Regions from separate parts of the Marmoricola sp. URHA0025 HA25 genome, predicted to be linked through region 2. Evidence: predicted binding sites of a transcription regulator. Region 2 holds the regulator's gene; the other holds the start of a gene.

Region 1 (14,633 bases), 1.2 Mb from region 2:
CGCCTGCGGTCCCGCTGTGGTGGTGGGCCGTCCTGGTGGGCGCGTGCTTCGTCCCGGCTGCCGGAGCCGCGTCCTCGTCCTCGGGTCGTCGGCCGGCTCCCGGGGTTTCGCCCCCGCCGGGCAGACGGGGCAACCGCGGCCGTTGCGACCACGCCGCATAATCGCTAGCGCGTCGATGCGCAGCGCAATTGCACGAATGTCGCTTTCGCCCATCTTTCGGCCTAGACCGTCTGGAACTGAACGGTCGAGGATCCATAGCCCGCACGGGTCATATCGGGTCTCTGTGGCGAAGCGGGCGAAATGCGCGTCGTTAGGTGGTGGTCGCAAGTTCATCGACCCCTCTCCAGGAGGAACCACCATGAAGAAGACCACCAAGGGCGCGCTCGCCGCAGCCGCCGCCGGCACCCTGCTCGTCGGCGGCGCGGGCACCCTCGCGTTCTGGACCGACGCCACCGACGTCTCTGGCGGCACGTTCACCAGCGGCCACCTGAAGCTCACGGACAGCACCTGCACGTCGGCCGACTGGACCATCGACACCAGCGACGCCGTCGTGGACGCGAACACACGGATCGTGCCCGGCGACACGCTGACCAAGGTCTGCACGTTCAAGATCAACGCCGCGGGCGACCACATCAAGGTCAACCTCAGCACCGCGACGCCCGACTGGAATGCAGCCTCGAGCAGCGCTCTGACCGACGAGCTGACTGTTGGCGCCACGTTCAAGCAGGGCACCACCGTGCTTGCTGACGGAGACGAGGTCACCCCGAACGCGACGATCACCGCGACCATCACCGTCGACTTCCCGGGTGACGACGCCACGAACGGTTCCAACAGCCTGACCGGACTCAGCGCGGTCCTCGACGGCATCACGCTGACGGCTTCGCAGAGCCACAACGCCTGAGCTGACTGGGACTGAGGAGCGATTTCGATGAGCCTGCGCAATCTGCGCACCGTGGCCGGCAGGGCACTCGCCCTGCTGGCCGCGGGGCTCGTCGTGCTCGTCCTGGCCCTCGTCGTGGTGATCCCCAGGCTGGGCGGCGCCACGGCGTACACCGTGCTCACCGGCTCGATGCGACCCTCGATGCCACCCGGGACCCTCGTGGTCGTCAAGGCGGTCAAGCCCGAGCAGATCGCGGTGCGCGACGTCGTCACGTACCAGATCCGCTCCGGAGACCCGACGGTCGCCACGCACCGCGTGGTCGCAGTGGGAGTCAACATGAAGGGCGAGTACCGGTTCACGATGAAGGGCGACGCCAACACGGTCGACGATCCGTCGGTCGTCCGCCCGGAGCAGATCCGCGGCAAGCGCTGGTACTCGATCCGCTACCTCGCCTGGCCCACTCTCAAGGTCGGCGGGCACGTGCGACAGCTCGTGGTGTTCGGCGCAGTGGCCGTGCTCATCGGCTATGCGCTGATGTCCTTCGCTGGTGCCCTCCGTGACCGGCGCCGGACGCGAAGCGGTTTGGCCGACGTCGCGGTCGACGAGCGCGAGAGGGCAGAGGTGGCGTCATGAAGCTCCACGCCCTGATCGCGGCCGCACTGCTGACCGTCATGGCCGCGCTCGGCCTCGCCGCGCCGGCGTCCGCAGCCGGCAACCAGCTGCAGGTCAGTGCGGACGGTGTGACCTGGGGAGCCAGTCTGCCGACGCCCCTCTTCAGCCCTTCGTCCCGCTGGATCCCCGGCGACTCGGAGACGCGGTCGTTCTACGTCCGCAACCACACCGGACAGGACGCGGTCCTCGACGTGATCATGCTGCCGGCTCAGTTCGGCGACCTGATGACGAGCGGTGCCCTCACCGTGTCGGCGCAGGTCGACGGCGGCACCTGGGTGAGCGCGACCTCCGCCGACAACTCGCACTTCCTCATCACCAACGCCTCCGTGCCCGGCAAGGCCGTCCGGAAGATCAACGTGCGGATCGCCTTCGCCGCCAGTGCCGGCAACGCGACCCAGGACCGCGAGGTCGGGCTGGCCTTCGACGTGAGCCTGACGCAGGGCCGCGCGATCGTCCTGGCGCCACACGCGGGCAACGGCGGCCCGAAGCACCACCCGGGCTCGCTGCCCAACACCGGCAACGACGTCTCGCCGTCGACCATCGCCCTCGCTGCACTCATGTGCCTGCTCGGAGCAGCCCTGGCCCTGGTCGGCCAGCGCACCTCGAACCACAAGAAGAAGGAAGACTCCCATGCGTAAGCCTCATCTGCTCGCACACCTGCGCAGCACCCGCGTCCGCGCAGCGCTCGGGCTCGGCGTCGTGGTCGCCCTGGGGACGACCGGCACCTTCGCCTTCTGGACCGACAGCGTCGCCGTGTCGGGCACGACGTTCACCTCCGGACGCCTCGACCTGCAGGTCGACAACGCCGACTCCGTCGCCAACGCGTCCGGCACGCTGTCCATGACCAACATGGCTCCGGGCTCGACGTCGGCGCAGATCCTCACGGTGAAGAACAACGGCAACATCCCGCTGAAGTGGACGCTCGCCGGACTGCTGACGGGCGGCGCCGACGACGCCGCGTTCAGCTCCGCCGCGGCAATCAGCCTCACGATCAGGACCGGCGCCACGGTGAGCGGCTCCGGGAACACGGCGACGTGCTCGGGCGGCACCGTGCTGGCCGGCCCGTCGACGCTGACGACCACGAGTGCCGCGCTCGTCGCCACGCCGCAGCCGACGACTGCGGGCAGCGGGTTGGGCGCAGCGGCCACCGTGCCCCTGTGCTTCCAGGTGACGTTCAGCGCCGCCGCCCCGACGACGCTGCAGTCCAAGACGACGAAGGCCACCTTCACGTTCAGTGGGACCTCCGACCTCTCATGACCACAGCTCGCATCGTCCGCCTCTCGCGCGAGGTCCTACTGACCTCGGCGGCGATCCTCGGCGTCCTCGGACTCGTGCTCGTCGTCGCCGGTGCCGCGTTCGGTGTACGTCCGTTGATGTTCCGGTCCGGATCGATGGCACCGACGATCGACACCGGCGACCTCTCGATGTCGCGCACCGTCGGTGCGGCGGACCTCCATCGCGGCGACATCGTCTCGGTGGTCGCCGCCGACGGACAGCGCGTCACCCACCGCGTGGTCACGAACACGGCCATCGACGGGCACTGGGAGCTCACCCTCAAGGGCGATGCCAACCACGTGGTCGACCAGCAGGTCTACGACGTGACGAAGGCGCAGAAGGTGATGTTCACACTCCCGAAGGCCGGCTACGTGGTCGACTGGTTCTCCCGCGCTCCGGGCGTCTACCTCGTTGCCGCGTACGTCGGCCTCCTCCTGATGCTGATCGGTCGCCGCAGCCCACGATCGGGCCATCGCGACAGCGGCGAGGAGCCGGCCGCAAAGCGGGATCCTCCGGCAGGCCCGCCCGATGCCGAGCCGACTGGCGGCCGACATGCGAAGACCGGGATCGTCGCCGCGACCGTGCTCGGTCTCGTGCTGACGGGTGTCGCCGGCTGGACGCTGCCGACCTGGGCAGCCTGGACGGACAGCGCAGCCGTGAACGGCACGACGTTCACAGCCGCAGCCAGTTTCGGGACACCTCCCAACGCACCGCACATCGCCACGTGCACCGTGGGCAACGGCAACAGCGACCCGACGAGCATCACGTGGACCACGAACCCGGTCGGTGCCAACCCGACCACCTTCGAGGTGCGTTACACCGCCGGCGCCAACCCGACGGAGCCGTTCGCCGGCACGCTGCGGAGCGCCGCGCTCGCCGGCGCGGTGAACAACACCTCGGGCAGCTTCTTCATCGTTGCCATCGGGCCCGGTGGTACCTCATCGGCGTCCAACCTGGCCACGTATTCCGGGAACGGCGGCCAGCGCAAGTGCGTGGTCGCTCCGTGAGGAGCGACCGCGTCACCCCGTAGAATTGCGGAGTGAACCCGACCATCGGCGTCTTCGCCCTCCAGGGCGACGTGCGTGAGCACCTGCGCACGCTGAGCGCCCTCGGCGTCCGGGCGATCCCGGTACGCCGGCCGGCCGAGCTCGAGGCCTGCGACGGGCTGGTGCTCCCCGGCGGGGAGAGCACCACGATGTACAAGCTCGCGCGGACGTTCGAGCTGTTCGAGCCGCTGCAGAAGCGGATCCGCGGCGGGATGCCGACGTTCGGCACGTGCGCCGGGATGATCATGCTCGCCGAGCGGATCGAGGGCGGCACCGCCGATCAGGAGACGCTCGGTGGGCTCGACATCACCGTGAGGCGCAACGCGTTCGGCCGCCAGGTCGACTCCTTCGAGGGTGACCTCGACTTCGCCGGCCTCGACGATCCGGTGCACGCCGTGTTCATCCGGGCTCCCTGGGTCGAGCATGCCGGCGCGGACGTCGAGGTGCTCGCGCGTGTCGGTGGCGGCGAGGCCGCCGGTAGGATCGTCGCGGTCCGGCAGGGCGCCTTGATGGCGACGGCCTTCCATCCGGAGGTGGATGGCGACGGCCGGATCCACCAGTTGTTCGTCGATATGGTTTCGACAGGCTCAACCACCGGGAGAGCAGGCTCAACCACCGGGGAACCAGGCCCCGGCACCGAGGCTCCGTAGGAAGGAACCCATGTCCGGCCACTCCAAGTGGGCGACCACCAAGCACAAGAAGGCGGTCGTCGACGCCAAGCGCAGCAAGATGAACACCAAGCTGATCAAGAACATCGAGGTCGCGGCCCGGATGGGTGGCGGTGACCCGGCCGGCAATCCCACGCTCTTCGACGCGATCCAGAAGGCCAAGAAGTCGTCGGTCACCAAGGACAACATCGATCGCGCGGTCAAGCGCGGCTCCGGCGCCGAGGCGGGCGGCGCGGACTACATCACGATCATGTACGAGGGCTACGGTCCCAACGGCGTCGCGATCCTGATCGAGTGCCTGACCGACAACAAGAACCGCGCCGCGATGGAGGTGCGTACGGCGATGAACCGCAACGGCGGCTCGCTCGCCGATCCGGGCTCGGTCGCCTACCTCTTCCAGCGCAAGGGTGTCGTGCTGGTCCCGCTCGAGCAGGACGCACGCAAGGTCACCGAGGACGACGTGCTCGAGGCCGCCCTCGACGCGGGTGCCGAGGAGGTCAACGACCTCGGCGACGCCTTCGAGGTGATCAGCGAGGCGACCGACCTGGTCGCCGTACGGTCCGCGCTCCAGGAGGCCGGGCTGGACTACGACTCGGCCGAGGCCTCGTTCGTGCCCTCGATGCAGGTCGGGATCGACGACCCCAAGGCAGCCGGTTCCGTGCTGCGCCTGGTGGACGCGCTCGAGGACCTCGACGACGTGCAGAACGTCTTCGCGAACTTCGACGTCCCCGACGAGGTCATCGAGGCCATCGAGGCCTGACCGGCTACGGCAGCGGCTCGTCCGGAGCCAGGAGTCCCAGTCGGGTGATGGCCGGGCCGAGCATCTCCCCGGCGTTGCCGCCGGGGCTCCCTGCGGGGACGCCGGTACGCCGCTGCTCGTCGGTGCGCTCGCGCATCGCCGGCACCTCGTCGAACGAGCGGCGCAGCATCTCGAGGGCGACGTCGCGCTCCCCGCGCGAGACCGCCCACTCGACCAGGTGGCGCAGGCTGTTGCGGCGCTCCTGTGCCGGGATGTCGGCCAGAGCACGTGCCGGCGTCTCGAACCAGTCCAGCCGGGGGAGTGCTTCGTCGACGATGAAGGACGGGACCTCGGACAGCGGCCGATGCCGCTCCAACGGTCCGTAGAGCTGGATGCCGGGGCCGAGCCTGCCGTACGTGGTGAGGACGTCGCCGGTGCGCCCTGTGAGCTGCGGGTGGTCGGCGCGCCAGGCACCCAGGGCCTTGTCGTGCACGCTGAGGTTCATGCTGCACCAGACCCCGATGCCACGACGGCTCCGCGTCGATGACTGGAACGACAGGTGGAGCTGCGTCGTACCGCGGCTGCGGCGGAGCAGGTTGCGCGAGCGGACCAGCTGCACATCGGGGACGACGTCGGCGAGGTACTCCAGCGCGCGCCGGAGCGCGTCGCGCGGTGCGTCTGTCGGCGCGAATTTCGGAAGGGACGCCACGGTGTCAGAGCCAGTGGTTGTCGTGACGCAGGTAGAACGCCGCCTTCTCGTCCTCGGTCATGTCCTTGGTGCCGCCGGCGAACAACGTCTCGAAGTACTCCTCGCGGGGGGCGCCGGGGGTGAACAGCAGCAGCATCGAGGCCGGCTCGCCGGAGTCGTTGCGGAAGCCGTGGATGCCGCCCGGCGGGACATGCACGAAGTCGCCGGCGCCGGTCGGCACCCAGCGCGAGCCGTCGTAGATGGAGACCGTGCCGGAAAGCACGTAGAACGACTCGGAGATGGTGCGGTGGAAGTGCGGGTCGGGTCCGCTCACGTGGCTCCCGAAGTTCCAGCGGTACAGGCCGAACCCGCCGGACGTCGAGGCGCTCGTGGCCAGGTAGTCGACCGTGTTGCCCGGGGGAGAGCCCAGGTCGGGCGGCGTGTCCTGCGGTCGGTACGTCGCGGTGACCTCGCCCGCACCCTGGTGGACGGCGGCCGGGTAGGACGTCGGATGTGACATGCGGCCATGCTGGCACCCGCCGGGGCAGTGCTCCTGCGAATATCTGCCCGGCGAGTCGATGCGACGGACGGCGGCCGGCCGGGATAGCGTCGTACGAACATACGTTCGTGTCCCGACGGGGCCTGACCCACGGAGGATCGTTCCATGCGCGTGCTCGGCGTCGACCCGGGACTCACCCGCTGCGGGGTGGGCGTGGTCGAGGGCAGCATCGGCCGGCCGCTCACGATGGTCGACGTGGGCGTCGTACGCACCACCACCGACCTGCCGATCGAGGAGCGACTGCTGCAGATCGTGCGCGCGCTCGACGCGTGGATCGACGCCACCGCGCCAGATGCGATCGCCGTCGAGCGGGTGTTCTCGCAGGCCAACGTGAAGACCGTGATGGGCACCGCGCAGGTCAGCGGCCTGGCCCTGGTGGCGGCCGCGGCTCGCGGGATCCCCGTCACGATGCACACCCCGAGCGAGGTCAAGGCGGCGGTGACCGGGAGCGGCCGGGCCGACAAGGCGCAGGTGGGCGCGATGGTCACCCGCTTGCTGCGGCTCAGCGAGATGCCCAAGCCGGCCGACGCAGCCGATGCCCTGGCGCTGGCGATCTGCCACGTCTGGCGCGGTGCCGCGACCAACCGGATCCAGGCGGCCGTGGCTGCCCAGGCAGCAGCAGGACGAGCACGGTGATCGCGTTCGTGCGGGGCACGGTGGCGTCGCTCGGGCTCAACTCGGCGGTGCTCGAGGTCGGTGGAGTGGGTCTGGAGATCCAGTGCACTCCGAACACGCTGGCCGAGCTGAGACGAGGCACCGAGGCCACGCTGCCGACGAGCATGGTCGTGCGCGAGGACTCACTGACGCTGTTCGGGTTCGCCGACGACGACGAGAAGCAGATGTTCGAGCTGGTGCAGACCGCGAGCGGCGTGGGGCCCAAGCTGGCCCAGGCGATGCTCGCGGTGCACTCGCCCGAGGCGATCCGCCGGGCGGTCGCCTCCGACGACGTCAGGACGCTGACCTCGGTCCCCGGCATCGGGCAGAAGGGCGCGCAGCGGATCATCCTCGAGCTCCGCGACCGGATCGGGGCACCCGGCTCGAGCAGCCAGGGCGTGCCCGCCGGCCCGTCGACCGACAGTGCCTGGCAGGCGCAGGTGCACGGCGGCCTGGTGGGCCTGGGCTGGTCGGGCAAGGAGGCCGACAAGGCCGTCGCCGAGGTCGCTCCGGAAGCCGAGCAGATGGCACAACGGGACGGCGCCCCCGACGTCGCGCGGCTGCTGCGCCTCGCCCTCCAGACCTTGAGCAAGGCCTGAGCCGATGGCCGACGACCTTCGCCACGACCCGCCGCACCACGACTCCGCCCTCGACGACGCGGAGCTCGCCTACCTCGAGCGGCGCACCGAGTCGCTGACCGAGCTCGGCGCCGACCCCGACGAGCGTGCCGTGGAGGCTGCGCTGCGGCCCCGTTCGCTCGACGAGGTGATCGGCCAGCAGCGTGTCCGCGAGCAGCTCTCGCTCGTCCTCGAGGCGGCGCGGGCGCGGGGCCGGACCTCCGACCACGTGCTGCTCTCCGGACCGCCCGGGCTCGGCAAGACCACCCTCGCGATGATCATCGCCGCCGAGATGTCCAGCCCGCTGCGACTCACGTCGGGCCCGGCGATCACCCACGCCGGCGACCTGGCCGCGATCCTCTCCGGCCTCAACGACGGCGACGTGCTGTTCGTCGACGAGATCCACCGGATGTCCCGGCCCGCCGAGGAGATGCTCTACCTCGCGATGGAGGACTTCCGCGTCGACGTGGTGATCGGCAAGGGCCCCGGCGCCACCGCCATCCCGCTGGAGATCCCCCCGTTCACGCTCGTCGGCGCGACCACGCGCGCCGGGCTGCTGCCGGGTCCTCTGCGCGACCGGTTCGGCTTCACCGCCCACCTGGAGTTCTACGAGCCCGAGGAGCTTGACCAGATCGTGCGGCGCTCGGCCGGCCTGCTCGACGTACAGGCCCGGCCGGATGGCACCGCGGAGATCGCGTCGCGGTCCCGCGGCACCCCGCGGATCGCCAACCGGCTGCTGCGCCGGGTCCGCGACTACGCGCAGGTCCGCGGTGACGGCGTCGTGACGCTCGAGACAGCCCGCCGGGCCCTCGACCTCTTCGAGGTCGACGAGTCCGGCCTCGACCGGCTCGACCGCGCGGTGCTGTCCGCGCTCTGCACCCGCTTCGGCGGTGGGCCGGTCGGCATCAGCACGCTCGCCGTCGCCGTCGGCGAGGAGCGCGAGACCGTGGAGGAGGTCGCCGAGCCGTTCCTGGTCCGATCCGGCCTGCTCGCCCGTACGCCGCGCGGACGGGTCGCGACGCCGGCCGCCTGGGCGCACCTGGGCCTCACCGCTCCCGCGGGGGCGCCCTTCGGTGCCGACGAGGCGCTCTTCGACACCGATTGAGCACTGCCGCGGGCGGGGCAGGGCCCCGCCCGGTCTGCTCCCACGGTCCCCGGCCGTTACACTTCACCGGCGGTGGCGTGCCTGCCTGTTTGTGGCGTGCACCACTTCCGACCCCCGTACCCGAACCGAGAGTCCTCCCTGTGTCGTCCGAGCTGCAGCTGCTGGTGATCGTCCTCGCCCTCCTGGGGTTCTGGGCGATCGTGATGCGTCCGGCCCGGGTGCAGCAGCGCCAGGTTGCCCGCCTGCAGGCAGAGCTGGCCGTGGGTGACGAGGTGATCATCTCGGCAGGCGTCTTCGGCACCGTGACGGCGCTCGAGGGCGACCGGGTGAGGCTGGAGATCGCCCCCGGAGTAGTGGTCACCGCGGCCCGCCAGGTCGTCGTACGACGCGCGACCGACGCAAGCCAGGACGTCGCTGCCGACCAGGCGGCCGACGCACCCGACCGTATGACCGAAGAAGACTGAGGAGACGCAGGACCGTGGCCAAGAAGACGTCCCGCCCGGGACGCACCCTGTTGATCTTCTTCATCGCCGTGGCGGTGCTCTACGGGCTCGCCGCGCTCGGCGGCACCGCGAAGCCGCGTCTGGGCCTCGACCTGGAGGGCGGCACCCGGATCACGCTGACCGCCGTCTCGGGAGCGAGCCAGACCAAGCTGTCGCAGGCGCGCAACATCATCGACCAGCGGGTCAACGGAAACGGTGTCAGCGAGTCCAGCGTCACGGTGCAGGGCAACAAGAACATCGTCGTGGAGATCCCGGGCAAGAACCGGAAGAGCCTCGTCGACGCGGTGAAGCGCACCGCCCAGCTCCGCTTCCGGATTCTCGCGGCCGGGCCGGCGCCCGGCCGGCCGGCGACCACGACCCCCTCCGCGAGCCCGACCGGGTCGCCGACGGGCACGCCCACCGGGACGGCGAGCCCCTCCGCGCCGACGACGGCCGGCACGGCGACGCCGAAGCCGCGCGTCGGGCCGCACTACGCCAAGAAGACGCCGACTCCCAGCCCGACCCCGACGGGGACGGCGACCCCGACGCTTCCGACCGCGACGCCGACTGCTCCCGCGACGACCGCGAAGGGCGCCTCGGTCGACGACCCGATCGCGTGGGCGCAGGATCCCGGCGACGAGTGGACGGCGAAGTTCGCGGCATACACCTGCCCGCCCGCCAGCGCCTCGACCACCGTCGTCGACGACCCCAAGACGCCGCTCATCACCTGCGACGACAAGGGTGCGAAGTTCCTGCTCTCCAAGCCGATCATCGAGGGCACCCAGCTCAAGAGCGCCGGCTACGGCATCCCCCAGTCGAGCACCGCCTGGGCCGTCCAGCTGTCGTTCAAGAGCAGCGCCCGCAAGGCCTTCGGCGACGCGACCCGCGCGCTCTACAACAACGGCGGTCAGTTCGCGATCGTGCTCGACGGCCAGGTGATCTCCTACGCCGGGGTCAACAGCCCGATCCTCGACGGCAACGCCGAGATCACCGGCTCGTTCAGTGAGTCCGAGGCGCGGTCCCTGGCCACCTCGCTCAAGTACGGCGCGCTGCCGGTCCGGTTCGCCGACGACCCGAGCGTCGAGGTGATCGGCCCCTCGTTGGCGGGCAGCCAGCTCTCCGCGGGCATCGTCGCCGGCATCATCGGCCTCGCGATCGTGATGATCTACTGCCTGCTCTACTACCGCGGTCTGGGGCTGGTGGTGATCGCCTCCCTGGTGGTGGCCGGCCTGATCACCTACGCCACGGTGCTCGTGCTGGCGAAGGCGGCCGGCTTCACGCTGACGCTGCCCGGCATCGCGGGCCTCATCGTGGCCGTGGGCATCACGGCGGACTCGTTCATCGTCTACTTCGAGCGGATCCGTGACGAGATGCGCGCAGGCAAGTCGATGCGGGTCGCGGTCGAGGCGGGCTGGGTCCGCGCGCGGAACACCTGCCTGGCAGCGGACACCGTGTCGTTCCTCGCCGCGGTCGTGCTCTACATCTTCGCGATCGGCGTCGTGCGCGGGTTCGCGTTCGCACTGGGCATCAGCACGGTGATCGACGTGGTCGTCTTCTTCTTCTTCACCAAGCCGATGGTCACGCTGCTCGCCAGGCGCCAGTTCTTCAGCTCCGGCTCCCGCTACTCCGGCCTGTCGCCGGAGACCCTCGGGATCGACGAGCCAGGGCACCGACAGCCGCAGCTCACCGGAGGGGCAGCCTGATGGGCCGCTACAGCAGGCTGGGCAACGCGCTCTACGAGGGTGACGTCTCGATCGACTTCGTCGGGCGGCGGTGGCTCTGGTACGCCATCTCCGGGGTGATCGTCCTCGCCGCGGCGAGTGGGCTCTTCTTCAAGGGCCTGAACCTCGGCATCGAGTTCGAGGGCGGCGTGGAGTACACGATCTCGGTCCCGCACTCGGCGGTCACCCAGGCCAACGCCGACAAGGTGCGCGAGGCGATCGCCGGCACGGGCTTCCCCGAGGCGAAGTCGCCGACGGTGACCACCTCGGGCACCACCGCCATCCGGGCGGAGACCGAGGAGATGTCCAGCGACGACACCGACAAGGTCATCGCCGCGATCCAGAAGGTCCCGGGACTCAGCAAGGCAGAGATCAACACCGACGAGGTCGGCGCCAGCTGGGGCTCCCAGGTCAGGGACCGCGCGATCACCGGCCTGATCGTCTTCCTGATCTTCGTGATGCTGTTCATCTGGGCTTACTTCCGTGAGTGGAAGATGTCGGTGGGCGGCATGGTCGCGCTCGCCCACGACCTGATCATCACGGTCGGCGTCTACGCCCTCTCCGGGTTCGAGGTGACCCCGGCGACGGTGACCGGCGTGCTGACGATCCTCGGCTTCTCGCTCTACGACACCGTCGTGGTCTTCGACAAGGTGCGCGAGAACACCAAGGACGTCCGGCAGAGCCGCAAGACGTACGCCGAGCTGGCCAACCTCGCGGTCAACCAGACGCTCGTCCGGTCGATCAACACCTCGATCGTCGCGCTGCTGCCGGTCGGCGCCCTGCTCTACGTCGGCATCTTCCAGCTCGGCTCCGGTGCGCTGAAGGACCTCGCGCTGGCCCTGTTCGTCGGCATGGCTGCAGGCGCCTACTCCTCGATCTTCATCGCGACGCCCCTCGTGGCGCAGCTGAAGTCGCGCGAGAAGGCAATCAGCGAGCAGGACTCCCGTGCGCGTGCCCGCGCCAAGCGCGACGCCGACCGCTACGCGAACGTGCCGTCGTTCACCGAGGACATGCCGATCGTCGAGCCGCCCGGCGGTGTCCGCAGCGACGCCGGCGACCCGGACGCACCCGCGGCCCCGCGCACGCCCTTCCGGGCGCCCCGGTCCGGGGGCGAGGCCAGCGGCTCCGGGCGGGTGGTCCCGAACCCCAAGTCGCCGGTGCGCGAGTCGGGCTCCGCGAAGCGCAGCCAGCCGTCACGGCAGCCGCGGTCCAAGCGCGGGAAGTGACCCGATGACGTCGTCGGGCGACCGGCTCGGATCGATGATCGACCGCCTGGTCCGCGACATCCCCGACTTCCCGAAGCCCGGAGTGGTGTTCAAGGACATCACCCCGCTGCTCGACGACCACCAGGGGTTCACGGCGGTGGTCCAGGCGCTCGCCGACGCCGGCCGCGACGCCGCTGGCGCGACGGTGGTCGACAAGGTGATCGGGATGGAGGCTCGCGGCTTCATCCTCGCCGCACCCGTGGCACTGGCGCTCGGCGTCGGCTTCATCCCGGTGCGCAAGCCCGGCAAGCTCCCGGCCGCGACGTACTCGGTCAGCTACACCCTGGAGTACGGCGAGGAGACCCTCGAGATGCACACCGATGCCCTGGCGCCGGGGGAGCGGGTGCTGCTCGTCGACGACGTGCTCGCGACTGGCGGCACGGCGGTCGCGACGGCGCAGCTCGCGGAGAAGTGCGGGGCGACCGTCCACGCAATCTCGGTGCTCATGGAGCTGTCGTTCCTGCACGGCCGGGATGCTCTCGGCGAGCTGCCGCTGACGGCACTGCGGACCATCTGACGATCCACCGTGTCCGTGCACCGGGCCGCCCTAGACTGTCTCAATGGCGGAGGAACCGGTGACCACGCAGCCGGTCCCGACCCTGCCCGAGGACGGGACCGTCGATCCCGTCGCACCGGTCGGACCGAGCGGCGGCCGCGGGGTGCGCGCGCGTCTCGCCCGGATCGGCACCAGCAAGCAGGGCCCGAACCCCGAGCTGGAGCCGCTGTTCCGCGCCGTGCGCGTCAACCACCCGAAGGCCGACCTGGCTCTCCTCGAGCGCGCGTACACCACCGCCGAGCGGATGCACCGCGGCCAGATGCGCAAGAGCGGTGACCCCTACATCACCCATCCGCTCGCGGTGACGACGATCCTCGCCGACATCGGCATGACCGAGCCGACACTCGTGGCTGCGCTGCTGCACGACACGGTCGAGGACACGCCGTACACCCTGGACCAGCTGCGCACCGACTTCGGCGACGAGGTCGCCGTGCTCGTCGACGGTGTCACGAAGCTCGACAAGGTCAAGTACGGCGACTCCGCCCAGTCCGAGACCATCCGCAAGATGATCGTGGCGATGAGCCGCGACATCCGCGTGCTCGTGATCAAGCTGGCCGACCGGCTCCACAACATGCGCACGCTGCGCTACGTCAAGGCCGAGACCCAGGAGCGCAAGTCGCGCGAGACGCTGGAGATCTTCGCGCCGCTGGCCCACCGGCTCGGCATGAACACCATCAAGTGGGAGCTCGAGGACCTCGCGTTCGCCACGCTGCACCCGAAGATCTACGACGAGATCGTCCGGATGGTCGCCGACCGCGCACCGTCGCGCGACCAGTTCATGCGCCAGGTGATCAACGCGGTCGAGGCAGACCTGAAGGTGGCCAAGGTCAAGGCCCGGGTGACCGGCCGCCCGAAGCACTACTACTCGATCTACCAGAAGATGATCCACGGCGGCCGCGACTTCACCGACATCTACGACCTGGTCGGCATCCGGATCCTGGTGGAGAACGACGCCGACTGCTACGCCGTGCTGGGCGTGCTCCACAACCGCTGGAACCCGATCCCGGGCCGGTTCAAGGACTTCGTCGCGATGCCGAAGTTCAACATGTACCAGTCGCTGCACACGACCGTGATCGGCCCGCAGGGCAAGCCCGTCGAGATGCAGATCCGCACCTTCGCGATGCACCGGCGGGCGGAGTACGGCGTCGCCGCGCACTGGAAGTACAAGGAGGACGTCCACGAGGGCCGCGACACCGACAAGTCGCTGACCGACGCGGGACAGGGCGACATGCCGTGGGTCCGGCAGCTGCTCGACTGGCAGAACGAGGTCGAGGACCCGGGCGAGTTCCTGGAGTCGCTGCGCTTCGAGATCAACGCGGCCGAGGTCTACGTGTTCACCCCGCGCGGCGACGTGATCGGGCTGCCGATCGGGTCGACGCCGGTCGACTTCGCCTATGCGATCCACACCGAGGTCGGCCACCACACGATCGGCGCGAGGGTCAACGGCCGGCTGGTGCCGCTGGAGTCGCGGCTCGACCACGGCGACGTGGTCGAGGTGTTCACCTCGAAGTCGCCGAACGCCGGCCCGAGCCGCGACTGGCTGACGTTCGTCAAGTCGCCGCGTGCGCGCAGCAAGATCCGGCACTGGTTCACCAAGGAGCGCCGCGAGGAGGCGATCGAGCAGGGCAAGGACCAGATCGCCAAGCTGATGCGCAAGGAGGGCGTCCCGCTCAAGCGGGTGATGACCCACGAGTCGCTGACCCAGG
Region 2 (14,633 bases):
CGCAGCGTTTCTGCCCGCTCACCGCACGCCGACGCAGCGTTTCTGCCCACTCGGCGTGCATCGGAAAAGAACGAGGGCGGGGCCTGGGCCCCGCCCTGTCCTTTCCCACACAGCCGACGACCCGGGTCGAGGGGATCATCGGACGCTCTGTCCTCGGCGGACCGAGGGCGACTCAGCTCTTCGGGATGGCGAGCTTCTGGCCGACCTGGAGGCTGGAGCCGGCCAGGGAGTTGAGCTGCTGGATCTGGTGGACCATCTCGCGGACCTTGCCGGGCTCGGCGACCTGGCCGGCGATGCCGTAGAGGGTGTCGCCCTCCTGGACCTCGACGACGCGGACCGGGTCGGGCGTGCCGGCGTCGTGGGTCGCCGTGGCCCAGCCGCCGAAGGCGACCATCACCACGAACGCGGCCGCCAGGAACGCCAGCACGAACACGACGCGACCGCGCTGCGTGAGCCGGACGGTGGTGCGCCGGGCAGCTCGCGGGCGCCGCGTCGGGCTCACGAAGTCGAAGGCGGGCGAGATGCTCAGCGTGCTCATGTCTCTCTCCTGGGGGAAGTCAGGTTGTCTCTGCTGTTTCTCAGTGCTGTTTCTACGGCCGAGCACCGACAGAACCGCTGCCGGGTCGCTCAGACGTTCGATCGAACACATGTACGACGATAGAACACGCGTTCGAGGAACGCAAGAACATATGTTCGAGCGCTCTCGGGCGGGTTTCGACAAGCGCAACCACCGGCCGATCGGGTGGGGTTGACTACCCCATGACCGATCCCCGCATCGCCCCGGTCGAGGACAACCTGCTCGCCTTCTTCACCGGCGCCGGCGACCACCCGATGTTCCGCCGCGATCCGGACACGGACGTCGACGCGATCCGCAGCGACGTGCCGTTCCCGATGTTCAACTGCGTCACCGGCGCGCACTTCGGGGCGGACGCCCGGCGGCGGACCGAGGAGGTGGCGGACTCGTTCATCGGAGCCGGGCTGCCGTGGCTGTGGTGGGTCACGCCGTCGCACACGTCGCCGGAGCTGGAAGCGGCGCTGACGGAGCGCGGGCTCGAGCACGAGGACGTCCCGGGCATGTACGCCGACCTGACCACCGCTCCCCCGGTCCCCGAGGTCGCCGGGTTGAGCATCGAGCAGACCACCGACGCACGCGCCTTCGTCGCGATGATGGTCACCGGCTTCGGCCTGCCCGAGTCGGTGCGCGAGCCGATGAGCGAGGTGATGAGCGTCTTCCAGGGAGCGGTCAACGTGATCGGCTCGCTCGACGGACGCCCGGTCGCGTGCGGCACGGCGTACCTCACCGGCACCACCGCGGGCCTCTACAACATCGCGACCCTGGAGGACGTCCGTGGCCGTGGCATCGGGTACGCCGTGACACAGCGGCTGCTGCAGCTGGCGCACGCCGCCGGGGCCGAGCACGCGGTCCTGCACTCCAGCGAGTCCGGCCGGCCGGTCTACGAGCGCGCCGGCTTCGTCGAGGTCTGCAACGTGCCGCAGTACGTCTGGATGCCCCCGGAAAACTGACCCGGCCCTGCCCTTACGGCCGGGCCCGTTCCGGGTCTAGGTTGAAGACAGGACCCCGTGATCGTTCGGCGCTGCGTGAGCGTACGCCGACCCACGCAGCGCCGATCCCGGGCTCGTCCGGAGCCCTTTCCGGGCCCGCGAACCGCCCGACACGCCGTTCGAACATGTGTTTGAACTCCGCCGTCGATGGGTCTACCGTCGGCCCATGGCCTCCGATCGCATCCGCCCCTCCGCAGCCAAGCGCTCCAACGTCAGCGAGCTGCCCGACGCGCCGCCCGACGCGACCGGGCTCACCCCGCGCCAGCAGCGCATCCTCAACGTGCTCCGCGAGTCGATCGAGCAGCGCGGCTACCCGCCCAGCATCCGCGAGATCGGCGACCTGGTCGGGCTGGCCAGCTCCTCCAGCGTGGCCCACCAGCTGCGGGTGCTCGAGGCGAAGGGCTTCATCAAGCGCGACCCCAACCGGCCGCGCGCGCTCGAGGTGTTCATCCCCGAGCTGATGGCGGCGCGGCGCGCGATCGCCAGCGCCGACGAGCACGGCTTCGACCCGACCGGCATCGGCGACGCCGTGCCGGAGGCCACCCAGGTGCCGCTGGTCGGCCGGATCGCGGCCGGTGGCCCGATCCTCGCGGAGGAGCGCGTCGAGGAGATCTTCCCGCTGCCCAAGACGCTGGTCGGCGAGGGCACGCTGTTCATGCTCGAGGTCGCCGGCGACTCGATGATCGACGCGGCGATCTGCAACGGCGACTACGTGGTCATCCGCCAGGAGCAGACTGCGGACAACGGCGAGATCGTCGCGGCGCTGATCGAGGGTGAGGCCACGGTCAAGACGCTGCAGCGCAAGGACGGCCACGTGTGGCTGCTCCCCCACAACGACGCCTACGAGCCGATCAACGGTGACAACGCCACCATCCTGGGTGTGGTCACCGCCGTGCTGCGCAAGGTCTGAGCCGCGGCCCTGCGAGGGACGAGCAGGGTCGCGACGCGAAGAGGTTGATCTCGACTGAGCTCGATCCGGTGGAGGGAGCCTGCGGGTGAGCGTGCGAACCCGCAAACGGCGGCTCGAAACCTGAGTTTCGACAGGCTCGACCACCGGCTTCACGAGTGCCCGGCGATGCGACATCGCCGGGCACTCGTGCGCTCAGGCCGCCGCAGCCTGCGCGGCCGGGCCGTCGCCGTCGTGGTCGCCACCGCCGGCCGGCGCCGACTCGGTGCCGGTGACCGCGAACGACTTGTCCACCTCGACGGTGACCGGCTTGCCGGCCACGAGGAGGTGCGCCTCGTAGACACCGTCGGAGTCGGTCTCGACCCGCTGGAAGGTGGCGTCGGGGTACTTCGCCTTCACGGCCGCCGTCACCTTGTCCTTGGTGTCCCCGGTGAGCAGCTTCTCGTCGCTCCTCATCGGTTTGGTCGGGTCAGTGTTGCCGTTCGGCGCGCCGGTGCCGGCCGGGGCGCCGCCGTACGACGACGTACCCGTCGCCGCCGACCCGGTGTCGTCCGCGGCATTGGCGGACATCCCGGTCATCAGGACGCCGCCGGCGACCAGGCCGGCGATGCCGGTCGACGCGAGCAGGGCGATTGACTTCTTCTGCATGTTCCCTCCTGGTGGGTTGTCGCCGGCAAGCGTCGCCACGGTTGCTGTCCGCACGATCAACCCGTGCTGGCAAGGTGCTGTGCGTCCGGAAGCGGGCCGAAAACCAGAGGCGGCCGAGCGACGCGCGGACGTAGGTTCGAGCCGTGACCTCGCAGACCGTGACGCCCGCCCGGCTCACGCGTCGAGGGATCCCGACCGACTCCACGCTGCGCGTCCTGGCGCTCGGCACGCTGGTCAACCGCGCGTCCGGCGGAGCGGTGTTCACCACCTTCGCGCTGTACTTCACCCGCCACGTCCACCTCGAGCCCGCTCAGGTCGGCATCGCCCTGTCGATCGCGGCTGTGGCAGGCGCCCTCGCGCAGGTGCCCGGCGGTCAGTGGGCCGACGCCCGCGGACCCCGCGAAGTGATGCGCGACCTCACCGTCCTCACCGGGATCGCCACCGCCGGGCTGGCGATCGCCCGCAGCTTCTGGGCCCTGGTCGTGGCGATCTCGCTCGTCGCGGCGGCGCAGATGGCGGCCAACGCCGTGCGCAACGGCTACATCGCGCGGATCGCGGTCGGCGGTCAGGGCGTCCCGTTCAAGGCCTACCTGCGCGCGGTCACCAACGTCGCGATGACCTTCGGTGCGCTCCTCGGCGGGATCGCGCTCTGGATCGACGAGCCGTGGGCCTACGTCGGGGTGTTCCTCCTCGACGCCGCCACCTCGCTGCTCACCGGCCTGCTGTTCAACCGGCTCCCGCACCTGTCCGGAGCGCCGGCCCGCGCGGACGGCGAGCCGCGGCTCGGCGTCGTACGCGACCTCCCGTACGTCGCCGCGACCCTCCTCACCGCCGTGCTGTTCATGCACTTCGTGGTGCTCGAGATCGGCATCCCGCTGTGGATCAGCGAGCACACGACGGCGCCGACCTCGATGGTCGCGATCATGCTCGGCCTCAACACGATTGCGGTCGCGCTCTTCCAGGTCCGGCTGAGCCGCGGCGCCGAGGACGTCACCTCCGGCGCGTCGGCGGTGCTGCGCGGCAGCGCGTGGATCGCGGCGTCGTTCGTGCTGATCGCGTTCACCGACGGCATCGCGCGCGGTGCCGCGATCGTGGTGCTGCTGCTGTCGGCGTCCGTGCACGTGGTCGGCGAGATGGTCTCCAGCAGCGGGCAGTGGGGCGTGTCGATGGGGCTCGCGCCGGTCGAGCGGCAGGGGCAGTACCAGGGCTTCGCCGCCCTCGGCTTCAGCCTGTCCCGGGTCGCGGCGCCGACCCTGATCACCACGCTCTGCATCCAGTGGGGGCGGCCGGGCTGGTTCGTGCTCGCCGGCCTGGTCCTGGCCTCGGGCCTCTTGATGAAGCCGGTCAGCGCCTGGGGGCTGGCGACCCGGGAGAAGTACGGCGCCGCCACCGCCACCGGATAGCCCGGCACTAGGCTCCGGGAGTGAGCACCCCCGGAGACGTCGTCGTGGTCGGCGGCATGAACATGGACACCTTGGCCAGGATCACCGGGGACACGGTGCCGGGGAGCAGCAACCCCGGCGCGACGGCGATCGCCCACGGCGGCGTCGGACGCAACGTGGCCGAGAACCTCGCCCGCCTGGGCAGCCCGGTCCGGCTGATCGGCGTGGTCGGCCAGGACGACCCCGGCACCGCGCTGCTCGAGCAGCTCGGCCTCCTCGACGTCAACCTCCGCGGCGTACGCCGGTCGGCCGACTGTGCGACCGGGACCTACACCGCCGTGCTCGACCACGACGGTGGCCTCGTCATCGGTGTGGCCGACATGGCCGCGACCGACAGCCTCGGCCCCGAGGACGTGAGTCGCGAGTCGCTACGTGGTGCCGGCTGGCTGGTGCTCGACGGCAACCTCCGCACCGACACGATCGCCCACTGCCTCGCTCTGGCCGAGGAGCAGGCCGTGCCGGTCGTGCTCGACCCGGTCGGCGTGACCAAGGCGGCCCGGCTCGGCCCGCTCCCGGGGCTGCACACGTTCACGCCGAACCGCGACGAGTTGATCGCCTGGGCCGGCACCGACGACGTCGACGCCGCCCGCGCGCACGCGCACTCCCAGGGCATCGACGTGGTCTGGCTTCGCGAGGGCGCGGAGGGCAGCACCCTGCACACCGGCGACGGGGCGACGACCCGGCTGCGGCTGCCACCAGCAGAGGTGGTGGACGTGACCGGGGCCGGAGACGCGATGCTCGCGGCGTACGTCCACCGGCTTCGCGCCGGGGACCCGGTCGCCCAGGCCGGCTGGTTCGCGACCGCGGCCGCCTGGCTCACCGTGCAGTCCACGACGACCGTGCGACGCGACCTGACCGAGGACCTCGTACACGGCACCCTGGAGGACCTGCGGTGATCGACCTGCAGCTGACCGACGAGGTCCGCGCGGCGCTGGCCGACCGCCGGCCGGTCGTCGCACTGGAGAGCACGATCATCAGCCACGGGATGCCCTACCCCGACAACGTCGCGATGGCCCGCGAGGTCGAGGCGATCATCCGCGCCGACGGAGCGACCCCGGCGACGATCGCGGTGCTCGACGGCGTACCCCGGATCGGGCTGGACGACGCCGCGCTCGAGCTGCTCGGCCGCGGGCAGCAGGAGATCCGCAAGGTCAGCATCCGCGACCTGCCCTACGTCGTCGCCCGCCGCGAGCACGGCGCGACCACGGTCGCCGCGACGATGCGGCTCGCCTCCCTGGCCGGCATCCGGGTCTTCACCACCGGCGGCCTCGGCGGTGTGCACCGCGGCGCTGCGACGACCATGGACGTCAGCGCCGACCTGACCGAGCTCTCCCTCACGAACGTCACGGTGATCTCCGCGGGAGTGAAGTCGATCCTCGACATCGGCCTGACCCTGGAGGTGCTCGAGACCCTCGGCGTGCCGGTGCTGGGCTACCGGACCGACGACTTCCCGGCGTTCTACACCCGCACCAGCGGGTACGCCGTGCCGCTGCGCGTCGACTCGGCCGATGAGATCGCCGGGATCATGCGCGCGAAGGACGAGCTGTCCGTCGCCGGCGGGATCAGCGTGGCCAACCCGATCCCGGAGGCTGACGGGATCCCGCACGAGCAGATCGACGCGATCATCGACCAGGCGCTCGGCGACCTCGACCGGCTCGGGATCACCGGCAAGGACACCACGCCGTACCTCCTCGGCCGGATCGTGGAGATCACCGGGGGCGACTCCCTGCGCGCCAACGTCGCGCTGGTGAAGAACAACGCCCACCTCGGCGCCGAGATCGCGGTGGCTTTCGCGCAGGCCCAGTAGGCGCTCCGCGACGGCCTTGAGGAGGCTCTGCGAGCCGAATTGGTTCCGTAAATGCGGCAATATCTCCGGAAATTCAGCGGCTCAAACCATTGACGACAGCCCAGATTGGGCGTGAAGTGGCTCCGGGCAATCTTCCCCATTTCGCACCCATGAAGGAGACCCCCTCTCGTGTCTCGGAAACTCGGTATCCCCGTCGCGGTCCTCACCACGGCGGCTCTCGGCCTCACGCTCGCCGGCCTGGCCACGCCGGCCGACGCAGCCACCAGTCACTCGCTCCCCGGCAGCGTGCCGAGCTGGGCCAACGCGGCCCACAAGGCCGGAGCCGCCAGCTCCTCGGAGCAGGTCGACTTCCGCGTCTACCTCGACTGGCAGGGCGGCTCCGCGGCCGCCGACTACGCCACCGCGGTCAGCACGCCCGGCAACGCGCTCTACGGCAAGTTCCTCAGCGCCAACCAGTTCGCCGCGAAGTTCGCGCCGAGCGCCGGCACGGTCAACAGCGTGAAGAGCTGGCTCAAGGGCCAGGGCTTCACCGTCGGCCACGTGCCGGCCAACAGCAAGTACGTCGAGGCGGTCGGCACTGTCGGCCAGGCGGCCAAGGCGTTCTCGACCTCGTTCGCGACGTACAAGGTCGAGGGCAAGACGCTGCGCAGCAACAACAGCCCGCTGGTCGTCCCCGACTCGCTCTCCGGCGTGCAGGCCGTCGTCGGGCTCGACGAGTCCGCCGCGCTGGTGCACCACGACAGCAACCCGCCGGCGGTGTTCAACAACGCCCGCCCCTGCTCGGAGTGGTGGGGCGAGAAGACGGTGCAGAACACAGCGACCCCGGACAACACGGTGCTTCCGGCCACGCCGTCGGCCTTCGCGCCGTGCGGCTACGCCGGCGCGCAGCTCCAGGGCGCATACGGGATGGACGGTGCCATCGCGAGCGGCAACGACGGACGCGGGGTGACCGTCGGCATCATCGACGCGTACGCCTCGACCACGATGCTCTCCGACGCCAACAGGTACTCGAGCGAGCACGGGCTGCCGTCGCTCAACGGCCACTACAGCGAGCACGTCGCGCCGGGCACGAAGGTCCGGCCGCAGAACCCGAGGCAGGACCCCGAGGGCTGGAGCGGCGAGCAGACCCTCGACGTCGAGGCCGTGCACACGATGGCTCCCGGCGCGGACATCCTCTACGTCGGCTCGCCGAACAACTACCAGGACATGGACGCGGCGCTGAACTGGATCGTGTCCCGGCACGCCGCAGACATCGTCACGAACTCCTACGGGTTCTCCAGCGAGGCACTGCCGCCGGGCTACATCAAGCCGCAGAACGACATCCTGATCCAGGCCGCGGCCACCGGCATCTCGATGTTCTTCTCCAGCGGTGACGACAGCGACGAGACCGGCGGGGTTGCCGGCGCGACGCCGACGCCCGACTGGCCCGCCTCCAGCCCCTGGGTGACCGCCGTCGGCGGGACCTCGCTCGGAGTCGGCCAGGACAACAGCCGGATCTTCGAGCTCGGCTGGGCCACGGCGAAGTCGACGCTGTCGAACGGTGCCTGGACCACTCCTGCGTACCTCTACGGCTCCGGCGGCGGGACCAGCCGGCTGTTCACGCAGCCGTCGTACCAGGCGGGCGTCGTCGACCCCGCGATGTCCCAGCGGTACGGCGGTCCGGCGATGCGCGTCGTCCCGGACGTCTCGGCGCTCGGTGACCCGACGACCGGCATGCGGGTCGGCCAGACCCAGACGTGGCCGGACGGGCACGTCGCCTACTCGGAGTACCGGATCGGCGGCACCAGCCTCGCCTCGCCGCTCTACGCGGGCATGTTCGCCCTCGTGGTGCAGCGGGCCGGTCACGACTTCGGCCTCGCCAACCCGGTGCTCTACCACGCCGCGGCCAACGACATCACCAAGGCGCAGCGAAGCACCTACCCGGGCGCCGTGCGGGTCGACTTCGCCAACGGGGTCGACGCGGGTGACGGCTACGTGTACTCCGCGCGCTGGTTCGACGTCGACGAGCCGCTGACCATCCACGTCCGTCCGGGCTACGACGACATCACCGGTGTCGGCACACCCGCGGGGCAGGCGTGGCTCGACTACCTGGCCGCGCAGTGACGGCGGCCGCTTGAACGGGGGACCCTCCGAGGGGGCTTGACCGGAGGTGAACCGGGCCGGGAGTGAGAGCTCCCGGCCCGGTCGTGCTCTCACCGGGTTCCCTTCGGGAGATGACACCATTCTCGCAGTTCTTGTGTCCCAATTGTCCGATTTAGGGCAATATGGGAGGCATGAGCCCCCGCCGCCTCCGTTGGACCGCCGCCGCGGTCACCGCGCTCGCGCTGGTGACCCCCGTGCAGGCGCACGCGAGCGGCCGCCCGGACCCCGCGGCGCGGGCGCACGTGCTCGCCCACTCCGGCCACGGCCGCGCGGTCGTCGAGGCGCTCGGCGACCGGCTGCCCGAGGCCGCGGCCGTCAACCACCTGAGCGCGTCCAGGCTCCAGAGCGTCCTCGAGGAGGACCCGACAGCGTGGGTCGGCGAGGACGGCCAGCTGTTCTACGTCGAGAAGACCGAGGCCCTCGTCGCCTCGGCCGGGCTGGTCGCAGGAGCGCCGACCGCGTCGTACCCGGAGAGCCAGACGTTCGGCCTGCACAGCCTGCCGGGGTCGACGCACACCATCTTCCTGGACTTCAACGGCGACAGCGTGGCCAACACCTACTGGAACAGCGCGAGCGTCGGGATGCCCGCACGGACCTACACCGGCTTCACCCTCGACGCCGACCCGGCGACGTTCACCTCTGCCGAGCTCGCCTACATCCAGCAGGTGTGGCGGATCGTCGCCGAGAAGTACTCGCCGTTCGACGTCGACGTCACCACCCAGGACCCGGGTCCTGCCGGCTACAACCGCAACGGTGCCCTCGACACGACGTACGGCGACCACGTGATCATCACCGACGACGCCGGCGCGGTCGCCTCGGCCTGCAGCGGGTCCTGCAGCGGCATCGCGCTGCTCAGCACCTTCGCGAACAGCTCGGACACCAACGGCTACCTCGAGCCGGCGTGGGTCTTCTCCTCGATGACCTGGGACTCCCCCGTGCTCACCGCCCACACCGTGGCGCACGAGGTCGGGCACACGTTCGGCCTCATCCACGACGGCGACGCCACCCACGAGTACGCGTCCGGGCACGGGAACTGGTTCCCGCTGATGGGGAGCGGCGTCGAGGGTGTCGGGCAGTTCAGTAAGGGCGAGTACGCCGGGGCGAACCACCCGCAGGACGAGCTGGCGATCATCGCCGCCAACGGTGCGCCGCTCCGGATCGACGACCACGGCGATCTCAACGTGCTCGCGGACCCGCTCGCAACCGGTGGCGTCGCCAACGGCGTGATCGAGACGCGGGCCGACCAGGACGTCTTCGCGGTGAACCACAGCTGCACGACGAACCTCACCGCCCGCGCGACCGGAGTCGGTGCCGGCGCGAGCCTCGACACGAAGGTCACCGTGACCGACCTGGTCGGCAACGTGCTCGCATCCGCCAACCCGGCCTCGGGCCAGACCGGCTCCTGGCCGGCGCTGCCGACCGGGATGGACGCCCAGGTCACCGTGCCGGCCGGCGTCGGCACCTACTACGTCCACGTCGAAGGCGTCGGCAGCGGCGATCCCGTCTACACCGGCTACTCCGACTACGCCAGCGTCGGCGAGTACGTGCTCGCGATCAGCGGCTGTGACGGCACCATGCCGGTCGTGACCACGCCGGTGCCACCGACCACGACGCCGACAACCACGACGCCGACGCCCGCCGCGGGCACCCCGTCTGCTCCACGCATCGGGCTGGCGACCCCGGGCCACCGCGGGCACCCGGTCACGGCCACCGCCCGCTGGTCGGCACCCGCGACCGCCGGATCGTCGGCGATCCTGGGCTACAAGGTGCTCGCCGAGCAGGTCGACAGCTCCGGCCGCGTGGTCAAGGTGTTCAGCAGCCGGATGCTCGCCGCCGGCAGCCGGACCGCGTCGCTGCGGCTCGGCCAAGGGCACTACCGCTTCCGGGTCGTGGCCTACAACCACGCCGGCGCCTCGCCCACGTCCTCGCCCTCACGGGTCGTGCGGGCGCGCTGAGGTCCGACCGGCTCACCTGCCGCTGAGCCGCACCAGCGCCTTGCGGGCGACCTCCGGATCGGTCGTCGACCACATCGGGGACAGGCTCGCGCGCAGGAACCCGCCGTAGCGCGCGGTCGCCAGCCTCGGGTCGAGCACGGCGACCACACCCTTGTCCGTAGTGGTGCGGATCAGCCGGCCCGAACCCTGCGCGAGCAGCAGCGCCGCATGCGTCGCGGCGACCTCCATGAAGCCGTTGCCGCCGGCCCTGTCGGCCGCCCGCTGGCGCGCGGACATCAGCGGGTCGTCGGGACGCGGGAACGGGATCCGGTCGATCAGCACCAGCTGGCAGGTCTCCCCCGGCACGTCGAGCCCCTGCCAGAGGCTGAGCGTGCCGAAGAGGCAGGTGTGCGGGTCGCCGACGAACTGGCGGGCGAGCTCCGGCAGCTGCGCGTCGCCCTGGGCAAGGGTGGTCAGGTGCGGCAGTCGTTCGCGGACCTCCTCGGCGGCCGCCTCCGCGGCGCGCCGGCTCGAGAACAGGCCCAGCGTGCGGCCGTCCGCGGCGTCGACGAGGTCGACGATCTCGTCGAGCTGGGCCTTCTGCAGGCCGTCGCGGCCCGGAGGCGGCAGGTGCTTGGCGACGTACAGGATCGCCTGCCGGGCGTAGTCGAACGGCGAGCCCACGTCGATGCCCTCCCAGGAGCTCGCTCCGGTGGTTGAGCCTGTCGAGACCAGGCCGACGGAGCGGGCGACCGAGTCGAAGTCGCCGCCGAGCTTGAGCGTCGCCGAGGTGAGGATCGCGGTCTTCGCGGCGAGCAGCTTCTCGCGCATCGGCCCGGCGACCTCGAGCGGCGCGATGCAGAGCTGGTTGCCGCCGTGGCGCTGCTCCCGCTCCGCGACCCAGAGCACGTCGAGCTCCGATCCGGCGGTCATCCGCTCCGCGGTCTTGAACAGCTCCTGCGCCCAGCCCTTGGCCTGGGTCGTCCCGGCATCGTCACCGGCGTCCTTCGGGAAGGCGCTGACCAGTGCTCGCGCGGCGTCGCGGACCAGCACGAGGGCGTCGGCGAGCTCGGTCGGCACCGCATCGACGCGACCCGGCTCGGTCGCGGCGATGGCGGCGCGCAGGGCGTCGGCGGCGTCCGCGAGGTCGTCGGCCTCGGTCCCCTCGACGTGGCGCTGGGCGCGCCTGGCGGTGCGCTCGACCTCGCCCACCGAGAGCTCGTCGGTGGCGGCCTGGGTCACCCGGGCGGTGAGCTCGTGGGCCTCGTCGATCACCACGACGTCGTACTCCGGGATCATCGGGACGCCCTCGATCGCGTCGATCGCGAGCAGAGAGTGGTTGGTGACGACGAGCTGCGACTTCGCGGCCTTGTCCTTCGCCCGCTCGGCGAAGCACTCCGCGCCGTAGGGACACTTGGCGGCGCCGAGGCACTCGCGGTGGCTGACGCTGACCTGCCGCCAGATCCGGTCGGTGTGCCGCGGGGCGTGGTCGCGCTCGCCGCTGCCGGCGGACTGCGCCTCCTCCTCGACCCACTCACGCAGGGCCACCACCTCGGCGCCGGTGGAGCTCTCCGGGAGGTCGACCAGGACGCCCTGGTCGTCCGGCACGCCCTCGCGCACCCGGTGGAGACAGGCGTAGTTGGAGCGGCCCTTGAGCACGGCGTACGTCGCGTCCTCGCCGAGTACGTCGGCCGCCGCCTCGACCAGCGCCGGGATGTCGCGCTCGACGAGCTGGTGCTGCAGCGCGAGCGTCGCGGTCGCGACCACCACCCGGTCGTGGTGCAGCAGCGCAGGGACCAGGTAGCCCAGCGACTTGCCGGTGCCGGTGCCGGCCTGGACGAGCAGGTGCCGGCCGGACTCCATCGCATCGGCGACCGCCTCGGCCATCTGGATCTGACCGGGCCGCTCCTCGCCGCCGAGCGCCTCCACCGCAGCCGCCAGCACCGCGCGCACGGTCGGCTTGTCGACCTCGGACTCCTCGACCACCGGCTCACCCTATGTCCGCCCACCGCCACTTCGTCGAGGCGGCGCAGATGAAAGCCAGGATCACGTCGAGGCGGCTCAAGTGAAAGGCTCAGATTTTCATCTGCGCCGCCTCGGCGTGCCTGCGGGTTTCATCTGCGCCGCCTCGACGGCAATTTCGGTCGCGCCGATTGGGTCACGATGCGGCGATGTTGCTTGTGGAGTCGCCGTACGGGCCAATACCTTCTGATTCATGCGTGAAGAGGGCCAGACACCGTCGATCCGGTTGGTGGATCTGGCCAAGGACTTCGGATCCGTGCGTGCGGTCGACGGGATCGACCTGGAGATCGGCGACGGGGAGTTCTTCGCGATGCTCGGGCCGTCGGGGTCGGGCAAGACCACGGTGCTGCGGATGATCGCCGGGTTCGAGCAGCCGACCAGGGGGCGGGTCGAGCTGGCGGGCACCGACGTCACCGGCCAGCCGCCCTTCGCCCGCGACGTGAACACGGTCTTCCAGGACTACGCCCTGTTCCCGCACATGAGCGTGCTGGAGAACGTCGAGTACGGGCTGCGCGTGAAGAAGGTCCCCCGGACCGAGCGCCGCCGTCGTGCCGCCGACGCGCTGGACACCGTCCGGCTCGCCGAGCACGGGAGCCGGCGACCGGCCCAGCTGTCCGGCGGCCAGCGCCAGCGCGTCGCGCTCGCGAGGGCCCTGGTCAACCGGCCGAAGGTGCTGCTCCTCGACGAGCCCCTGGGCGCGCTGGACCTCAAGCTCCGCCGTGAGATGCAGATCGAGCTCAAGCAGATCCAGCGCGACGTCGGCATCACCTTCGTGTTCGTGACCCACGACCAGGAGGAGGCACTGACGCTGAGCGACCGGATCGCGGTGTTCGACGCGGGCCAGGTCCAGCAGGTCGCCACCCCGCGCGAGCTCTACGAGCACCCGCAGAGCGCGTTCGTCGCCGGGTTCGTCGGCACCTCGAACCTCCTCGTCGGGCCGGCCGCGCGGGCGGTGATCGGACGCGACGGCGTCTTCAGCATCCGCCCGGAGAAGGTCCACCTCGACGAGACCCCGCCAGGCGCGACGAGCGTGGCCGGCATCGTCCGCGAGGTCGTGTACCTCGGCTCCGCCAACCACTACGTCGTCGACCTCGACGTACCGGGCCAGCCCACCTCCCTCACCGTGCTGCGGCAGAACCTGCACACCGCCAGCAGCGACCCGGCGGACCGCCGCGGCGACCGCGTCCGGCTCGCCTGGCTGCCGGAGCACGTCATCGAGCTCGGAACTGAAGCACCCGTCAGCACCCCCATCACCGAGGAGTCAGCATGAAGCACGCACGCACGCTCGCCGTCCTGGCAGCGGTCGGAGCTCTCGCGCTCACCGTCACGGGCTGCGGCTCGTCCGACAACGGCGGTGGCGGCAAGAAGAGCAGTGCCGGGTTCACGGCGCCGGACGTGCCGATGGCGAAGAAGCTCGGCACCAAGGAGGGCGCGGTCAGCATCCTGGCGTGGCCCGGGTACGCCGAAGACGGCACCAACGACCCGAAGACCGACTGGGTGACCCCGTTCGAGAAGGCCACCGGCTGCCAGGCGACCGTGAAGTACTTCGGCACCTCCGACGAGGCGGTGAGCCTGATCAAGACCGGCGACTACGACGTGGTCTCCGCATCCGGGGACGCCACCTTGCGCCTCATCGCGGGCGGCGACGTCGCACCGGTCAACACCGACCTGCTCACCAACTACGGCGACATCCGCAGCTTCCTCAAGAACACTGCCTACAACTCGGTTGACGGTCAGATGTACGGCATGCCGCAGGGCTGGGGAGCGAACCTGCTCACCTACAACCCCGACGTGGTGAAGCCGGCGCCGACGAGCTGGTCGAGCGTCTTCGAGGCGAGCTCCCCGTACGCCGGCAAGATCACGCCGTACGACTCGCCGATCTACATCGCCGACGCGGCGCTCTACCTGATGAACACCAACCCGGACCTCGGCATCAAGAACCCCTACGCGCTGGACAAGCACCAGCTCGACATGGCGGTCGCCGTGCTCAAGACCCAGCGCGGCCAGGTCTCGGAGTACTGGTCGGACTACCTCAAGCAGCAGCAGGCGTTCGAGAGCGGCGACTCGGTGATCGGCACGTCGTGGCAGTTCATCGTGAACCTGATCGACGCCGACAAGAAGCCGATCAAGGCGTTCCTGCCCGACGAGGGCTCGACCGGGTGGTCCGA

The links. The regulator LexA, encoded in region 2, represses DNA repair genes until DNA is damaged. The targets are predictions, from matches to a motif close to TCGAACANNTGTTCGA.
Region 1: the regulator LexA is predicted to act here: its motif matches at 6,582-6,597, upstream of ruvC (crossover junction endodeoxyribonuclease RuvC).

What each region holds. Positions count from the first base shown of each region.
Region 1 covers NZ_JBSSCD010000001.1:2,227,155-2,241,787, reverse strand. The annotation lists gene ACVW00_RS10990 (S26 family signal peptidase) at 1-161, shown strand, start outside; gene ACVW00_RS10985 (alternate-type signal peptide domain-containing protein) at 359-901, shown strand; gene ACVW00_RS10980 (signal peptidase I) at 929-1,513, shown strand; gene ACVW00_RS10975 (LPXTG cell wall anchor domain-containing protein) at 1,510-2,190, shown strand; gene ACVW00_RS10970 (TasA family protein) at 2,183-2,809, shown strand; gene ACVW00_RS10965 (signal peptidase I) at 2,806-3,834, shown strand; gene pdxT (pyridoxal 5'-phosphate synthase glutaminase subunit PdxT) at 3,867-4,523, shown strand; gene ACVW00_RS10955 (YebC/PmpR family DNA-binding transcriptional regulator) at 4,534-5,301, shown strand; gene ACVW00_RS10950 (hypothetical protein) at 5,306-5,989, opposite strand; gene ACVW00_RS10945 (cupin domain-containing protein) at 5,994-6,488, opposite strand; gene ruvC (crossover junction endodeoxyribonuclease RuvC) at 6,633-7,163, shown strand; gene ruvA (Holliday junction branch migration protein RuvA) at 7,160-7,780, shown strand; gene ruvB (Holliday junction branch migration DNA helicase RuvB) at 7,785-8,903, shown strand; gene yajC (preprotein translocase subunit YajC) at 9,044-9,367, shown strand; gene secD (protein translocase subunit SecD) at 9,382-11,088, shown strand; gene secF (protein translocase subunit SecF) at 11,088-12,332, shown strand; gene ACVW00_RS10910 (adenine phosphoribosyltransferase) at 12,337-12,888, shown strand; gene ACVW00_RS10905 (RelA/SpoT family protein) at 12,932-14,633, shown strand, end outside.
Region 2 covers NZ_JBSSCD010000001.1:1,016,228-1,030,860, reverse strand. The annotation lists gene ACVW00_RS04965 (LysM peptidoglycan-binding domain-containing protein) at 173-538, opposite strand; gene ACVW00_RS04960 (GNAT family N-acetyltransferase) at 760-1,524, shown strand; gene lexA (transcriptional repressor LexA) at 1,730-2,473, shown strand; gene ACVW00_RS04950 (hypothetical protein) at 2,666-3,118, opposite strand; gene ACVW00_RS04945 (MFS transporter) at 3,262-4,521, shown strand; gene ACVW00_RS04940 (carbohydrate kinase family protein) at 4,542-5,456, shown strand; gene ACVW00_RS04935 (pseudouridine-5'-phosphate glycosidase) at 5,453-6,367, shown strand; gene ACVW00_RS04930 (S53 family peptidase) at 6,536-8,470, shown strand; gene ACVW00_RS04925 (zinc-dependent metalloprotease family protein) at 8,641-10,464, shown strand; gene ACVW00_RS04920 (ATP-dependent DNA helicase) at 10,477-12,429, opposite strand; gene ACVW00_RS04915 (ABC transporter ATP-binding protein) at 12,659-13,735, shown strand; gene ACVW00_RS04910 (ABC transporter substrate-binding protein) at 13,732-14,633, shown strand, end outside.